DNA from 2 places in the Paraflavitalea devenefica genome. Region 1 is predicted to be linked to the other one. Evidence: riboswitches for the same ligand, from Rfam matches in the RefSeq annotation. Region 1 holds a riboswitch; the other holds the start of a gene.
What was found. Region 1 has a riboswitch for thiamine pyrophosphate ahead of pnuC (nicotinamide riboside transporter PnuC). Riboswitches for the same ligand answer to the same signal wherever they lie in the genome.
Positions count from the first base shown of each region.

Region 2: it holds a riboswitch for thiamine pyrophosphate, as region 1 does, so the genes downstream of both, HB364_RS05835 (class I SAM-dependent methyltransferase) here and pnuC (nicotinamide riboside transporter PnuC) in region 1, are expected to answer to the same signal.

Region 1 is NZ_JAARML010000002.1:116,819-125,014, reverse strand. It holds gene HB364_RS10080 (alkaline phosphatase family protein) at 153-1,493, opposite strand; gene HB364_RS10075 (AlbA family DNA-binding domain-containing protein) at 1,895-3,280, shown strand; gene HB364_RS10070 (tetratricopeptide repeat protein) at 3,418-4,578, opposite strand; TPP riboswitch at 4,690-4,832, shown strand; gene pnuC (nicotinamide riboside transporter PnuC) at 4,891-5,541, shown strand; gene HB364_RS10060 (acyl-CoA dehydrogenase family protein) at 5,594-6,700, shown strand; gene HB364_RS10055 (SusC/RagA family TonB-linked outer membrane protein) at 7,002-8,196, shown strand, end outside.
Region 2 is NZ_JAARML010000001.1:1,430,736-1,438,931, forward strand. It holds gene HB364_RS05815 (TonB-dependent receptor) at 1-508, shown strand, start outside; gene HB364_RS05820 (hypothetical protein) at 708-878, opposite strand; gene HB364_RS05825 (hypothetical protein) at 1,024-1,581, shown strand; gene HB364_RS05830 (outer membrane beta-barrel family protein) at 1,694-4,510, shown strand; TPP riboswitch at 4,596-4,697, shown strand; gene HB364_RS05835 (class I SAM-dependent methyltransferase) at 4,776-5,483, shown strand; gene HB364_RS05840 (AIR synthase family protein) at 5,480-6,538, shown strand; gene HB364_RS05845 (thiamine phosphate synthase) at 6,543-7,196, shown strand; gene HB364_RS05850 (Trm112 family protein) at 7,193-7,429, shown strand; gene HB364_RS05855 (GLPGLI family protein) at 7,461-8,196, opposite strand, start outside.

The DNA of each region.
Region 1 (8,196 bases):
TGTACAAGAGAAGTTGTGAGCTCGGGCTGCGGGTCGTTTGCTTCGATAGCCGCAGAGTCCCCTGCGGGAGACTCTGCGGGGAAAAAGATGTACAACGAAAAAGGTGAGCCACCTTTGGAGGGCGACCCACCTTTTTACTATGATTGAAACGATTAATTCTTTTTCAGGATACCGGCAGGGGCTTTGGAGGAAGTAGTGAAGTCAAGGCCCAGCAGTTGTGCTACCACCGGGGCAATATCAGTAAGGTTCATTTCATTGATGATGACTCCCTTTGACAAACCGGGGCCATACGCCACAAAGCCTGTCTGTATTTCTTTAAAATCGGGATAATAACCATGCGTGCCACCCTTGGCAGGTTTTACGATGGCGCCTGTGGCAGCGCCGCCAATGGTAACATTCCCTACAGCTGCAATAGCCAGGGCCGCATGCGGATCGGCGCCCACCTGATCCAGTTGCTTGCGCTCTATTATTTTGAATAGCTCCTTTTGTTCCTGCGGCAAACTGTTGAGCAATTGACGCACCTGGTTAAGCGTTTGCACATCATTCTTATCTTTCAGGTGCAGGAAGGCGGAGCCTCCTGAAGGATAGAACTGCGCTTTCCAGTCGTCTTTCTTAACATCTTTCATAAGGCCATTCTGCGCCAGCAGCACATTGGGATTGAAAGCCGTATTGATGTTTACAAAACCATGATCACCGGTAACGATGATGGCCGTACTGTCTTTAATACCGGCACGCTCCAATGCCTCTATAATGGTGCCCAGCGCCCTGTCGGCCCCGGCTACTGCACGCCGTACGAGGTAACCATCCCGGCCCTGTGCATGCTCGTAGTGATCTGTACAGGCGAAGTGCAGGGCAGTGAGCGCTGGTTTGTAGGTTCTGATGATGTAGGCGCCCATGCGGGCTACATTCTCATCCATGACCATTTCTTCCTTTACCATATTAAAGTCTGCAGCTTCCAATACACCGGTAGCTTTTTCCTGTAGTTCCTGCCACAGGCCGGCAGGTGTGGTATTGGCGGCCGTGATCTCCCGGCGGTCGGTCTTTATTTTGGGCGACCATACATCGGGTACATTGTAATCAATAGGCCCTCCTACTGTTACGGGCCATATTACGTTGGCCGATTTGCGACCTGCCTTATGTACTGCATCAAAGAGTGTAGGTGTTTTGATTGCATCGTAATTAAAGTACCACTGTCCGCTGGCTCCATTGGGCTCAAAAGGAGCATTGTAATACACACCATGCCGGGCAGGCGTAGCGCCGGTGATGATGGTGGTGTGGTTGGGATAGGTAACGGAGGGGAAAACACTGTTCACACCCCGGGCGCAAACACCACTGTCTTTCATCATACGCAGGTTGGGCGTACCCCAGGAAGCATCCATATAAAAATCCGGACGAAAGCCATCAATGGTAATCAATACTACATATTTGGCTTGCTGCGCCCATGAATAAGCGGCCAGCAGTGATGCAAAAGATAAGAGAATATATTTCTTCATTGCTAGAGGGTTCATTTACAGAAAAGTACGCAATATATAACAGGATGGGAGGGAAAGACAGTCTTTATAATAAATTAACGCAATCGTTTGCTGTCGTGCAGGATTCTGCCGGGTATATATTAAAAAACAGCGGGCCGCTTAAAAGCGGGCCGCTGGTTTTTAACTGTGACGCGTGTTCAAGTACCTTTTATTGGAGCAGGGTTGATATGTAGTATTCCACCTAAAGAATTATTCCCGGAAAAGTTACTTTCGTAATTTGGATATTTCCACTATCGTCTATTAGCATAACGATCTCACACTGCGTAAGCCCTATCTTTTTTTAATAAACTATACTTTTATAAACCGGGTATAACAACTCAGGCTGTACTGATATAAGTGCAGCATCACATACGCTTATAATTATGACATCACGGGAACTGGAATTACTAATACAAGAGAAAGAAGGCTACACTATTGAGTATAAGCAATCATTTCCTTCCAAACTTAGTGAATTAGCAACTGAGTTATGTGCTTTTGCCAACGCCGCAGGAGGCGTATTGCTCGTAGGAGTAAATGACAAACAGCAAATCACAGGTGTTACACTGGATAACACGCAACGCTCAAGGATACAGGGTGTGATTAATTTAATCGATCCTGCTATTCCTATAAAGGTGTGGGAACGACCAGTAAATGGCAAGACTATACTCTGTTTTGATTGTCCCGCCGGGGAACAAAAACCCTATGCTGTATCGGGAAGTATTTATGTTCGCAATGGCCCGAACTCTGAAAGAATAATTTCCATTGAACAGATGCGAAAGTTTTTTCAACATTCTGATAGTATATTTTTTGATACAGCTCCCTGTACATCCTTCAGGTATACTGAGGATTTCGATTCTGATTATTTTAAAGAGTTTACCGAAAAAGCTGGCATTACAACTAATATTCATGAGCATAGATTACTGGAAAACCTGAAACTTATTACCCCTGATAAAAAGTTCACGAATGCTGCTGTATTGTTTTTTGCCAAAAACGTACAAGACCATATTGACCATGCTATTCTCCGATGTGTTCTTTTCAAAGGGACAGACAAACGATATATTCTCGATAGTAAAGAGATTACAGGCAACCTTGTAGTGCAATATGAGGAGGCATTGAAATATATCATTTCAAAATTAAACCTGCGATACGATATAGAAAGCGAGGACGGCGGCCCGCGCAAAGAAATACTTGAAATTCCTGAAACGGCTTTCAGAGAAGCGTTGGCAAATGCACTTTGCCATAGAAGCTATTATGATAAGGGAGGTGTAACAATGGTAGAGATATATGACGACAGGGTGGAAATCAGTAATCCGGGAGGGTTAGTAAGTACAATTACACCAGAGGAGTTTGGGACAAAAAGCTTTTCCAGAAACCCGTTAATTTTTGGGTTAATGCAGCGGATTGCCCTGGTTGAAAAAGTAGGATCGGGTATTAAGCGCATGCGGGATACGATGAAAGAAGTTAATCTGATAGAACCTACCTTTCAAATAGGCGGCTTTTTCACCGTCATTTTCTATCGCCCGGTTGCCTTTGAAAAATGGTTAGAAGGCTGGAGTTTGCATTTAAACACTCCGCTTATTAAGATATTACTGGCAATTCAAGAACAGGAAAGAATTACCAAACCCCAATTATCAAATGTAATTGGACAAGGAAAGACCTCTGTAGATAATCATATTACCAAATTGCGCAACTTAGGCCTTCTTACAAGAGAAGGATCAGACAAATCGGGCAAGTGGCTAATCAATCAAATACCGCCACCAACAACATGATCTTGGGTGGTAAAGTGGGTGGTAAAAAACTGTGGCGCCTGCCTACACACAAGACCTATTAATGTATAAATGAGCATATTATGAATACTTAATAAAATTCCTGGTAAGCATAAGTGGGCGGCAAAGTGGGTGGTAAATTATTTCTTCGGCTTCTTTTTGCCCCACCGTTCCTTTACGTAGGCATAGGCTCTTTTTTCGTCGGGGGCTTCGGGCTTAGCGAGAGCCAGATAGCGGGTATAGTACTGGCGTGCGAGGGCTTCATTTTTGAGTTCCGCCTCATAGATACGGCCGCAATTGTATAACGCCAGCGGTGCTTTAAAGAGATAGAAGGCGGTATCATAGGCAGCCACTGCTTTTTTGAATTGCCGGGTGGCTTCATGGTTTTGCCCGAGATCGAAATAATACATTTCCGCATTTTTGGAGATGGCTTTCCCGAGGCATATTTCCAGCATCTCATTGCTCTTCTTATAGTCTTTTAATTTGGCCAATGCTTTTGCCTCATAGTAATAAACAGCTTCCACGTTCAGTTCCATGCTGAACATGTACTCGCATACACGAATGCAATCTTCATACTGCTGCAGGTTGTAGTAGCCCAGCACCACTTTGGTAAGGGTGTTTAAGCTTACTTCCTGAAGCCGTATTAACCTTTCGCCCGGCACCGGAATGCTTTTGTAGTCTTTGGCTTCATAGGCGCTCCTGATCCGGGATTTCAGCACGGACATATTCAAAGAGTCGCGCGCCAGTCCTATTTCGAGGAGACTATCTGCCTTCGTATAGTTTTTAATATCAATGAGTGTTTCCGCCAATGACACAAGGTTCTTGTAATCACCCGGCGCCAGTGCATAGGCCTGATTCAGGTATAGTAAAGCGGAATCTTTCATTTTGGCACGACTGAGCAGCTCGCCCAGTCCGCGATGGTACTGGGCCTTATCCGGCTGCAGCCGGATAAGGCGGCCCAGGAAGTTCATGGCTATATCCGGATCCCTGTTGTAATAGATGGTAGCGAGATAATGATTGGCAGTAATATTGTTAGAATCAAGATCAAAAAGCTTCCAATAACACTGCTGCGCCCGTAGGATATCCTCATTCATATAATAGGCATAGCTCAACAGGCGCAGGGCCTGTGCATTGGCAGAATCACTGCCGATAACAGGCTGCAGGTAGCTGATGGCCTCTTCGTATTGCTGCTCCTCGAAAAGGTTCTGTACTTTGTTTTTGTCAAGGGCGGAAGGTTGCGCCATCACGGTAAGCGCCATACACAAACTGATCACACAGGATACAACAGGTTTACAGATCATAATTCGATTGGTTTAAATATCACCGGGTATTGATTGGGAGCTGTGATGCACAGCATGGTTAAATCCATAAAAGAAAATCCATTTTTTCTTTTTAGCCTTATCTTTGCCCCCTTACGACTCAAGGGGTGCCTTGCTTCGCGGTACAAACGGGAGGCTGAAAGAAAGGCTGAGATTATACCCATTGAAAGAAGCAATGCTTCTTTCAGACACCTGATCCGGATAATACCGGCGTAGGGATGAGGAATAATACTTACTAATGCGTTTAATGCGCATACCATCTCCCTTTGGGTTCATACTATTTAATTGTTTTGTATGAACGTATCAGAATGGTTCACTTTACTGGGACAACAATTAGCCGCTACTCCCTTTATACAATGGCTGGCCCTGGCGCTTGGCGTATCAGAAGTACTTTTTGCCAAAGCCAATAAGATCTGGCTGTACCCTACCGGTATTGCAGCTACCAGCCTCTCTATTTTTATTTTGTTTGAAGCCGGTCTGTACGCCGAATGCCTGCTGAATGGCTATTATATTGTGATGAGCGTGTATGGCTGGTGGCACTGGGTGAAAAAGAAACATTTACCGCCGGTAAAGATCTCGCGCTGTAACCGGCGTGAATGGATGATCGTATTGCTGATCGTGCTGGTTGGCTTTGTGGTGTTTTCCCTCTCCCTGAAACACCTCACCGGTTCTACAGTACCCTTTTGGGATGCCTGGGTAACCTGTACCGCCTGGGCAGGCATGTGGTTACTGGCCAAACGGAAGATCGAGAACTGGATATTACTGAATATATCAAATGCCTTTGCTGTGCCCCTATTACTGCACAAACAATTGCCTTTGTATGCGGCGCTGACTACCTTCCTGTTTATTGTAGCGATACTGGGATATAGGAAGTGGAGTAAGATATTGAAGAAAGAATCCAGGATTCAGCATCCGGAAGCCAGGAGCCTGAGTGCAGAGGTTTGAGGGTTTCGCGTTTGAGGCTACAGGTTTAACGTTTCACATTTTTGTATTTATTATGAGCACACCATCACATCCATCTGTTGTTATAGTTCCTGAAGTGGTACAGGCCATCCGTGATTTATCTGCCGAAGCAGAAAAGGCCGGCCGGCTGCATGATGAACAACTGGCGATTATTTATGCACAGCGCTGGTTTAATTTATTTGTACCTGCCGCCTATGGCGGACTGGCTCTCCCCCTGCCGGAAGCCCTGCGCATAGAAGAAGCACTGGCATGGACAGATGGCAGCACGGGATGGACGGTAACCCTGTGCAGCGGGGCCAACTGGTTTGTCGGCTTCCTTGAACCATCGGCAGCGCAGGAAGTATATAACAACAGTAAGGTATGCCTGGCAGGAAGCGGCAAGGCTTCGGGTGTTGCCAAAGTTACCGCCCATGGTTATGAGATCACCGGCGAATGGAACTATGCTACCGGCACACCCCATGCCACCGTATTTACTGCCAATTGTGTGATAGAAAAGGATGGCATTACCCTGCAGGACCTGGCAGGTGGTCCGCTGGTGCAGTCTTTCTGGTTTCACCGGGAAGAAGTGACGATCCGGGAAAACTGGCAGCCTACCGGTATGATCGCTACTGCCAGTAATGGGTTTGCCGTAAACAGGCTGACCGTTCCTGCCAACAGAAGTTTTGTGCTTCAACCAGGCCGGGCTGTTTTAACCGACCCTGTTTATCATTTTCCTTTCCTGCAGTTTGCCGAAGCCACGCTGGCCGTTAATTATTCCGGTATGGCCATACGTTTCCTGGACCTTTGCCATGATTTATTTGCAGAGAAGATAAACCACCCCAATGGCAGCACTCCCCTCCCGCCTTTGACAGCTATGCTGCAGGAAGCAACAGCAACACTTCAACAGGCAAGAACACAATTCTATACAGCCATTACCCGGTCCTGGGCAATGATGTTTTCCCAACAAACTGTAACTGATATTTTATTACAGGAGATGAGCCATACCAGCCGGCGCCTGGCCACGATTGCCCGGCAACAGGTAGATGCCTTGTATCCTTTCTGTGGCCTTACCGCTGCCAATCCTTCCACAGCGATCAACCGTGTATGGCGCGATCTGCATACAGCCAGCCAGCATACGTTGCTGGTTTATCCGCAGGAGTAAACCATAAAAAGCTGCCCTTCCCGGTGCAGCAATCTATACGTAACTTTCGTCTTACAATAGATTGTATACCAATCCGGCTTCGACAGGCTCAGCCTGACAAGCATTCCCCCTGCCTAATGCCGTACAAACAATTGCACAACCCTGCAGGCTGAAAAGCTAAAAGAACCGACACCCATTGCAACCACTGCAAAAACCGGCATTGATATAAGGACTAACGCGTTTATAACAGACAGGCCGTTCTGAAAAGGATGGTTTGTATAAACCACCGTTTCTATTGTTAACCAAAAACTATCACTCAGGTATGCAAAATTGCCACACACGCCCGCATGCTTATGCACGGTCCGGAAAAAGAAGGCTGCTCCGGATTATGCGCATGACCGCTATTTTCCTGTTAGCAGGAATGCTGCATGCAGCAGCACAAAACATTACCGGAACTGTTCTCGATGAAAAGAATGCGCCTGTAGAGGGCGCTTCCGTCTTTTTAAGACCCGGCAGCCGGGGCACTGTTACGAACAAGGACGGCAGGTTCACGTTCAGCCAAGTAAATGCCGGCACGTACACACTGGAAGTATCGTATGTAGGTTATCCCATGACCACCGAATCTGTGACTGTAAATGCCAATAGCCCTGCCACGGTAACGATCCAGTTGCAGGGAGACGATGGGAAAACAGAAACTGCTGTGGTGGTAACTGCTTTTGGCGTAACACAACAAAAACGGGCATTGGGTTATTCCGTGCAGGAAGTGAAAGCACAGGCACTAACAGAATCGCACCAGAGCAACCTGGTGAATGCCCTGCAGGGCAAGGTGGCCGGTGTACAGATCACCAATTCCGGCGGCGCTCCCGGCGCTTCGGCCATTATGTTGATCAGGGGTGGTACTTCCTTAAGCAGTAATAACCAGCCGCTGTATATAATTGATGGCATCCCGATGGATAACAGCACGGCCGTGACCCAGGGCACTAACCTGGTAGGTCAGTCGGCTCCTCCTTCCAACCGCGCCATTGACCTCAACCCGGAAGATATACAGAGCATTACTGTATTGAAAGGACCGGCCGCGGCCGCCCTGTACGGCCTGCGCGCTGCCTCCGGCGCTGTGGTCATCACTACCAAGAAAGGTGTTGCCGGAAAAGCAGTTATTAGTTATTCAGGTACAGCCTCCTTTGATCATGTGAGCCGGTTGCCCGATATGCAAAGCACGTATAAACAAGGAGAGCAAGGTGTTTTTAACCCCGCTTCTACCGGTTCCTGGGGACCGGCATTTACTGCCGGAGAGCCCATTTATGATAACCTGGGTAATTTCTTTCAATCAGGCTTTACCCAGCGGCATGATGTTTCGGTGAGCGGCGGCAATGATAAGACTACTTTTTATGCATCGGGTTCTTTCTTTGACCAGGATGGTATTGTGAAAAATACCGACTTCACCCGTAAATCATTCCGTGTATCGGCCGATACAAGGGTGAGTGATAAATTTAAAGTAGGTGGCAGCGCCAGTTATG
Region 2 (8,196 bases), on a different contig from region 1:
TACCCAAACTGCCGGCATCAACCTTGATATCAAGGGCCTCAATCTTGGTCTGAATGGCAGCTTCACCTATAACAACGTGGGCTATTCCGGCAATGTGACCTTCCAGGAGCAGAAGTATTATACGCAGGTGTATTCTGTAGACCTGAGCTATACCTTCCTGAAATCGCTGGTGTATTCTACTGACTTTGATTATACCATTACCACCGGCCGGGGCGAAGGCTATAACCAGAGCATTCCTTTATGGAACACCAGCCTGGCCATGCAGATCTTTAAAAAGAAGAATGGGGAGATCAAAGTATCGGTTAATGACCTGCTGAACCAGAACCAGAGCATTACCCGTACCGTGCAGGACAACTATATACAGGATTCCCGCTCCCTGGTGTTGAAACGCTATTTCATGCTCACTTTTACCTACAATCTTAACCGCTCCGGTGGTCCCAACCAGGGCGGACGTGGGGAAGGTGGTCCCAATATGCCGCGTCAGATCCAGCGTATGATGCGCAATTAAAAATTAAACGGGTCTAATCCCCGCCCTTCACAAAGCATAGCAGGCCTCCATAAGGAGGCTTTGTTATTTTATCCAAAAACAAAAACCCCCTGTTGTACACAGGGGGATCAGCACTTACAAGTTGTGGTTTCAGAGGTAAGTACTGAAAAAGTTAGCTATGCAAGGTGGAGCTTTTAGCCCACCCTGTAGTATAATAATGTTAGCGTTGGTGTAAACGGTACTTCGTAGGGGAATTAGTAATAGGCGACCGGCCTACCATTAAAATGCTCAGCAGGCTGCCAAAAAACCGTAAAATGTTGGAAGAAGGGCGGTACATGTCTTTACAAATCTTCGCCCGGTGCGTGTCATAATACATAGTGTTTTTTTGCATGGAATAGTGGATTTTAGAACAAAAGTTTAGGGTTGACCTACACTCAACGCCGCGTTTGTTCTTTTATTGTGTAACCCCCAAAAAAGTAGATTTCCTATTCCGGGAGCCGGGCAGATTGTCTATTTTTCGGCATTAAATCTGTTCTATGAAAAAGATCTGCCTGCTCCTGTGGCTAGCTGCCTGCAGCGCCCCCCTTTACGCGCAGGGAGTTTTCAGCACCAAAACCACCGCCGCCCTTCAGAAGGTCATTGAAGACTATCCCAACCGGTTTAAAAATATCATGGGCGACCGCCTTTCCGGACATACCCGGGCTACAGACTATAAGTCCCGCATTGAAATAGCCGGCGCCGTTAATTGCATCATTACCCAGTATACCGCCACGCCCCGGGACCAGTATAGCTGGAGCTGCGAACTGTTCCGGTCTGCCGATTTTGAGCAGGCCAAAACCAGCTTCCATGACCTCTATAACCAGATCTGTAACACGATTATAAAAATAGAGGGCGAAAAGCCGTTTATCCTCAACGGTAAATATGAGGCTCCTGACGGTGAAAAAAAGGTTACTACCATACGTTTTGGATTATTGCCTGCACCAGGCATTGTGCAACAACTGAAAGTAGAACTTACCCTGCATTACAACGATGGCTGGAAAGTCATACTCGTTGTGTACGACCAGGAACGCCAGTATGATCTGGCCGTTAATTAGTCCGGGCTTATTTATTAACCTTCATTAACATTAATGCAAGGCTGGTTAACCTGCTTTCATACGGAGTACTAATATTTTCGTAGGCAAATAAACCTTCGAAAATAAAACCGGTATGAAAAAGATCTACCTGCTTCTTGTCATTAGTCTTTGTACCCTCGTTACGCAGGCCCAGAAAAACGGGTCCATCAAAGGACTCCTGTATGATACCCTGGCCAAACAGCCGGTGGCTTCTGCTACGATCACGGTGCTGAAAAAGAAAGACTCCGCGCTGGTGACTTTTACTATGTCCGACAGCAAGGGCCGTTTTGAGATCACCGGCCTGGCCGACGGGGAATACCGGTTGCTCATCACCCATGTGAACTACCACGGCAGCAGTAAAAGCATTACCATCAATGAGGCCGCCAGGGATAAAGACCTGGGCAATGTGGTTATGCGCGATGCGGCGCAGGTGCTCGATGAAGTAGTGGTAACGGCAGAAGCACCACCGGTAACGCTTATTGGCGATACCGTGCAGTACAATGCCGGTTCTTTTAAAACGCCCCCCAATGCCAATGTGGAACAACTGCTGAAGAAAATGCCGGGTATACAGGTAGAAAAAGACGGCACCATCAAAGCACAAGGGCAGGAAGTAAAACGGGTAATGGTAGACGGGAAGGAGTTTTTTGGCACCGATCCTAAAATAGCCACCAGGAACCTGCCTTCCGATGCAGTAGATAAGGTACAGGTATACGACAGGACCAGTGATGCCGCCCAGCTCACGGGCTTCGATGATGGCAACAGCGAAAAGACCATCAACCTCAAACTAAAAAAAGATAAAAAGAAGGGCCTGTTTGGTAAAGCTTCCATAGGTGGTGGCACGGAAGGCCGCTATGAAGGGCGCTTTAATGTAAACTCCTTCAAAGGAGCCCGCCAGTTGTCGGTCATCGGCCTGGGCAATAATACCAATGCCGAAGGCTTCTCTTTTATGGACATGCTCAGCTTTTCCGGTAGTGGCGGCAATGTGACCCGCAGCGGCAATGCCATCAGCATCACCAGTACTGATCCTTCCGTCGCCGGATTTGCCGGTGGCAATAACAACAACAGTATCCGTACCATCTGGGGCGGAGGTATCAACTACAACAATATCATTGGCAACAATACCGATTTTACCAGCAACTATTTTTACAACCGCTATAGCCCCAGGATAGAAAAAGAAGTAAGGCAACAGAACTTCCTGCCCGATGGGTCAACGCTCGACCGGGTGTCGAACAGCCTCACCAACAATATCAACAACAGCCATAAGCTCAACCTCAGTGCCGATATAAAACTGGACTCCTTCCACTCCATCAAAATATCACCTTCGTTCGGGTACCAGTCAACGGATAATAGCAACTACAGCGAATATGAAACCCGCCGGCAGAACAATTCGCTTACCAACCAGGGTTTCACTAATACACAGTCTGCCAGCGATGGCTATAACTTCCGGAATGATATCTTATTCCGCAAAAGGTTCCGTACCAAGGGAAGAACGTTCTCCCTCAGCCTGCAAACGAACCTCAATGCCAGCGACGGGGAAGGGACGCAGCTATCGGTCAATAAATTCTTCAATCCCGATGGCAGCCCGCTCAGCACCGATTCCATTGATCAGCGCAACAGCAATGCCAGCGACCTTCGCAGTTATAATGTGAGGGCAGTATACACAGAGCCTGTGGTTAAAAACTCGCTGCTGGAATTCAGCGTGAGCAATAGCCTCAGCAAAAGTACTTCGGAGAAGACCACCTGGGATTATAATAAAGTAAACGGAAAATATGATGAAGTCAATGAGGAGCTTACCAATAATTATGAGAATACCTACGGCTATACCAATGCCGGGATCAGGTGGCGCAGCCAGTTCAAAAAATGGAACTTTGCAGTAGGGGCCAACTGGCAAAAGGCCAACCTGGAAGGCACCATCATTGCCGGCACCAAGGATAGCCTCATTAGTCAAACCTTTTACAATATTCTGCCCACGGCCCGCTTCCAGTATAATTTCACCCGATTCAAAAATCTGCAGATCAACTACAATGCTTCTACCAATCAGCCATCCATGACACAGTTGTCGCCGGTGCCCGATATCAGCAACCCGCTCAACATCAGGGATGGTAATCCCGATCTGCAACAGGAATACACCCATATGGCCACCATCAACTTCATGTCGGTAAATCCTTTTAAGAACAAAAACCTGTTTGCTTTCTTCAACATACGGCATACCAACAACAAGATCGTTAATTATGATACCATCAATGCGTTGGGGGTTAAACGTTCCCGCCCGGTGAATGTAGATGGTGTGTACAATATCTCAGGTTCTGTAAGCGTGGGGCTGCCGGTGCGTTTCCTGAAGGGAACCGTCAACATTGCCTCCAACCTTGGCTATGACAAGAACAAGCAATTTGTCAATAGTGTAGGCAATACCATCAAAACCCTTACCCTGGGGCCTGTATTACGTCTTGATATGAGCCCCACCGATAAATTTGATGTTTCGATCAATGCAGGGATCAATTACAACAAGAGCAAATATTCCCTGCAAACAAATATGGATGCAGAATACTTCTCCCAGAATTATGGCGCTGATGTAAACTGGCAGTTGCCGGCGAGCTTTTACTTTAGCACTGAATTTACCTATACTATCAACAACAGGCTGACGGATGGCTTTAACCTGCGGGTGCCCTTATGGAATGCTTCCATCAGCAAACAATTCCTGCGGTATAACCGCGGTGAACTGAAACTGTCTGCTTTCGACCTGCTCAATGAAAATGTAAACGTGAGCCGCAGCAGTAACCAGAGCTATATTGAGGACAGCCGCATTAAAACCTTACAACGTTATTTCATGCTCAGCTTCACTTACAGCCTCAGCAAAATGGGCCTGGGTCCTGCTGGAGGAGGAGGTGGCCCCATACGGATCATGAGATAGCGCTCACTAAAAAATGAGCAGTCTTCCGCTCCATGGGTGGGCCTTATTTTTTGCCATCTAGCCAAACAGTAATATTTTTGAAATACTTATTGCATCGGGGTGTCCCGCAGCCACACTGCGGGACTGAGATTATACCCGGGAACCTGATCTGGTTAATGCCAGCGGAGGAAATGCAAATGGGCCCGGCGAATATTTTATTAAAATATAAGTGAGCCACATTTCCTGCGCGGGAAATGTGGCTTTTGTTTTTTTAAAATATTACGACATGGAAATACAACAACTTACCAATAACCTCACCAACTGGCAGGGCCGGAAGGAATGGTTTTTCAACCGGGAACATACAGATACTTACGAGCAATGGTACGAGGGGCGTTACAAGCGTGCCGAAGTATGGCAGAAAAAAGTGGTGGGCGGACTTATTAAAAAAGACAGCCGGGTAAAAACCCTCCTGGAATTTGGATGCGGCACTACCCGCTTTACCCGCTGGTGGCATACCATCGGCATTGAGGCTACCGGAGGCGATATTTCTCCCTTTATGCTGGGCCAGGGCGTGCATTTGTTTCAGGGCGACCTGGTGCTGGCCGATTCTCATTATATGCCCTTCAAAGACCACACTTTCGATGCACTTGCTTTTATCACTACGTTTGAATACTACCGCGATCCTGTACAGGTGATCCGGGAAGCTGCCCGCGTAGGCCGCTATGGAATTGTTTTTGGCATGATGAACCGCAACTCGCCCAAAGTATTGCGGAGAAGGGTACAGCAGTTGTTTGGCAAAAATCCTTTCTATGTGACTGCCACCTTCTATACGCCTGCAAAGCTGATCAGCCTTATCCACCAGGCATTGGAAGGCAGGGATTACAGCATAGAATGGACCTGTACCGGCCTGCCCAAATGGTTCCCTGCCCAGCAATGGAGCCTGCCTTATGGCGATTTCTTTGGCCTGCACGTAAAATTCAACGACCAGTTATGAGCAGTTTTACCGGCAGCGGAAAAATACAGGATGCTTTCTTCAGGAATACCATCTACCCGTTTTGCGGCGCAGACCGGCAGGAAGTAACAGCCGGCCCGCAGTATGGGGTGGATGTGGCCGTTATCAACCTGCCCAATGGGATGGACATGGCCTTAACCAGCGATCCGCTTTCTTTAATACTGCGCCTTGGCCTGCGGGAATCTGCCTGGCTTTCGGTTCACCTCATGGCCAATGATATGGCCACTACCGGTGTGGCGCCCATGTATGCACAACTGGTGTTCAACCTGCCGGAACAAACCACCGGCCTGCAGTTTGAAGAATACTGGCAACACATACACCGGTTTTGCAGCGATATTAAGGTTGCCATTACCGGCGGGCATACCGGTAAAGCCGAAGGACAACAATCAACCATGGCGGGTGGTGGCACCATGATTGCCATTGCGCCGGCCAATACCTTTTTATTAAGCAGTCAGGCGCAACCGGGCGATGTAATCATCATTACCGAAGAAGCTGCCCTGCTGGCAACCTCCATACTGGCACTTAGTTTTCCGGAAACCGTAAAAAATAAATGCGGCCATGAACACTATCAGGCCGCCTGTGGGCTGTTTTACAAAACCAGTTCCCTGCAGGCCGGGCTAGCAGCCGTGGATAGTGGACCAGACAAGCAGGTTACTGCCATGCACGATGTTACAGAAGGCGGTCTGTTGGGCGCCTTGTATGAACTGGCTACGGCCGCCGGGTGCGGAGCCGTGATAGAGGTAAATCAACTGCCGGTAGGAGAAACCCAGCAGGCCATTTGTGATCTCTTTCATATTAACCCGCTTTTTTGTGTAGGCGCCGGTTCCATGATCATCACTGTACGGCCCGATGCATCCCGCCAGGTAGTACAACGGTTGCAGGAGAAAGGCATCAGGGCTACCGTGGCAGGTAGCATAACAGAAAAAGAAAAAGGGATCATCATCCGGCAGGATGGCCGGCAAACAAAGCTGCTGCATCCCGGCGCTGACCCCTACTGGGCGGCATTTTTCACGGCTCTAAAAGACGGGTGGCAATAAAATCATGCGCAATCATACAAGAGCTATACGGGGAGGGCTGTACCTCGTTATTGATCCTGCAAAGGGATGGGAGAAGGTATTGCCCGCAGTACAACAGGCCATTGCCGGAGGTATTGATATTATCCAGGTGTGGAATCATTGGCACCCGGAACAGCAGAAGACTGCGTTCATAGAAAAGATATGCCGTGCCGCACATCCTTATCATATCCCGGTACTGATGAATGAAGACTGGCAATTAATGAACGACACTTCCCTCGACGGCGTTCACTTTGATGAGATACCGGCCAGTATAGATGCTATCAGGCAGCAGGTACAGCGCCCCTTTTGGGGCGGTATTACCTGTGGTAATGACCTGCAAAAAGTACAATGGGCTGTTGACAACCGGCTGGATTATATTTCCTTTTGTTCCATGTTCCCCTCCGCTACAGCCAACAGTTGCGAACTGGTGAAAATAGAAACGGTACAGGCGGCCCGCGCCTTAACCAACATGCCCATTTTCCTGGCAGGAGGCATCACTCCCGACAACCTTAGCCTCTTTGAGGGGACCGGCATGAATGGCGTAGCGGTCATATCCGGTATTATGAATGCAGAAGACCCGCAGCAAAAAACACATTCTTACAAACAGGCCCTTCATCACATACAACAAAAAACACCATGAAACCATCACTCATAAACAAGCTGGCCTGCCCGCTGGACAAGCAGGACCTTACGTTGAAAACCTTTTTAAAAGATACGGAAGGCAACATTATAGAAGGCATGCTGTATTGCCAGCATTGTGGGCGCGATTATCCCATCATCTATGGGCTGCCCATCCTTTCACCCGATGAATACCGGGAATTTGGCCTCGAAAAAAGCATTACCAACCACTGGCCCAAAGAATTACCGGGTTAAGCCCTGCTTCGGGTCTCGTTCGGATCTTCTTTTAATTGCCCATTCTCCTGATCATGGGCCGGCCGCCACCATTGCGCTGCATATCCTGCATCAGTTTATCCTGCTCTTCCCGGAATTCCTGCTGGGTGATCTTTTTACCGCCTTTAGGTTCCTTAATAGCGGCTGCATCTATTTTGGGCGATAATTCAAGGGCTTTATAAACCGTCCGGCCATTATTGATGTCTATGGCGAGGATCAGTCCGGGTAATTGTCCCTGTATCTCCGGGCCGGCAGCTACCGGTATGGCGGGCGTGAACCAGGCAGTAAAATTGGCTGTATCAGGCACTACCTCCCGCTTCACCTGTCCATTCACCACACTGGGCTGCATCCTGGTGCCAATGCGTTGCGCAATGGCCTGCTGGCAGGAATAGCCTAAAATGGTCCTGGTTTCCCCGGTGAGTTTCCAGTTCAGCTTATTGACGGAGTCGGTCACAAGGAACTTTTTGGTACCCAGCTCCCGCGACTCAACAATGGTGCCTTTGCCAAGATCGGTGAAAGTAACATCATCCGCTCCGGGTCCTACCATACGAAACTGGACCCTTCTTCCTCCATCTTCGGAAGCAAATGTCTGGTCATCGGCCTCTTCCGGTGGCAACTGCTTGCGCAGGGATTGATTGTTGGCAAACAATACTTCTATCTTGTCGGTCCTGGTGCGGGGTATCTGGCGTTGCATCTCTTCCGGCATGCCTGCCATTCTGAACTGGATTTCCGAGGTGCGTTCATAAATG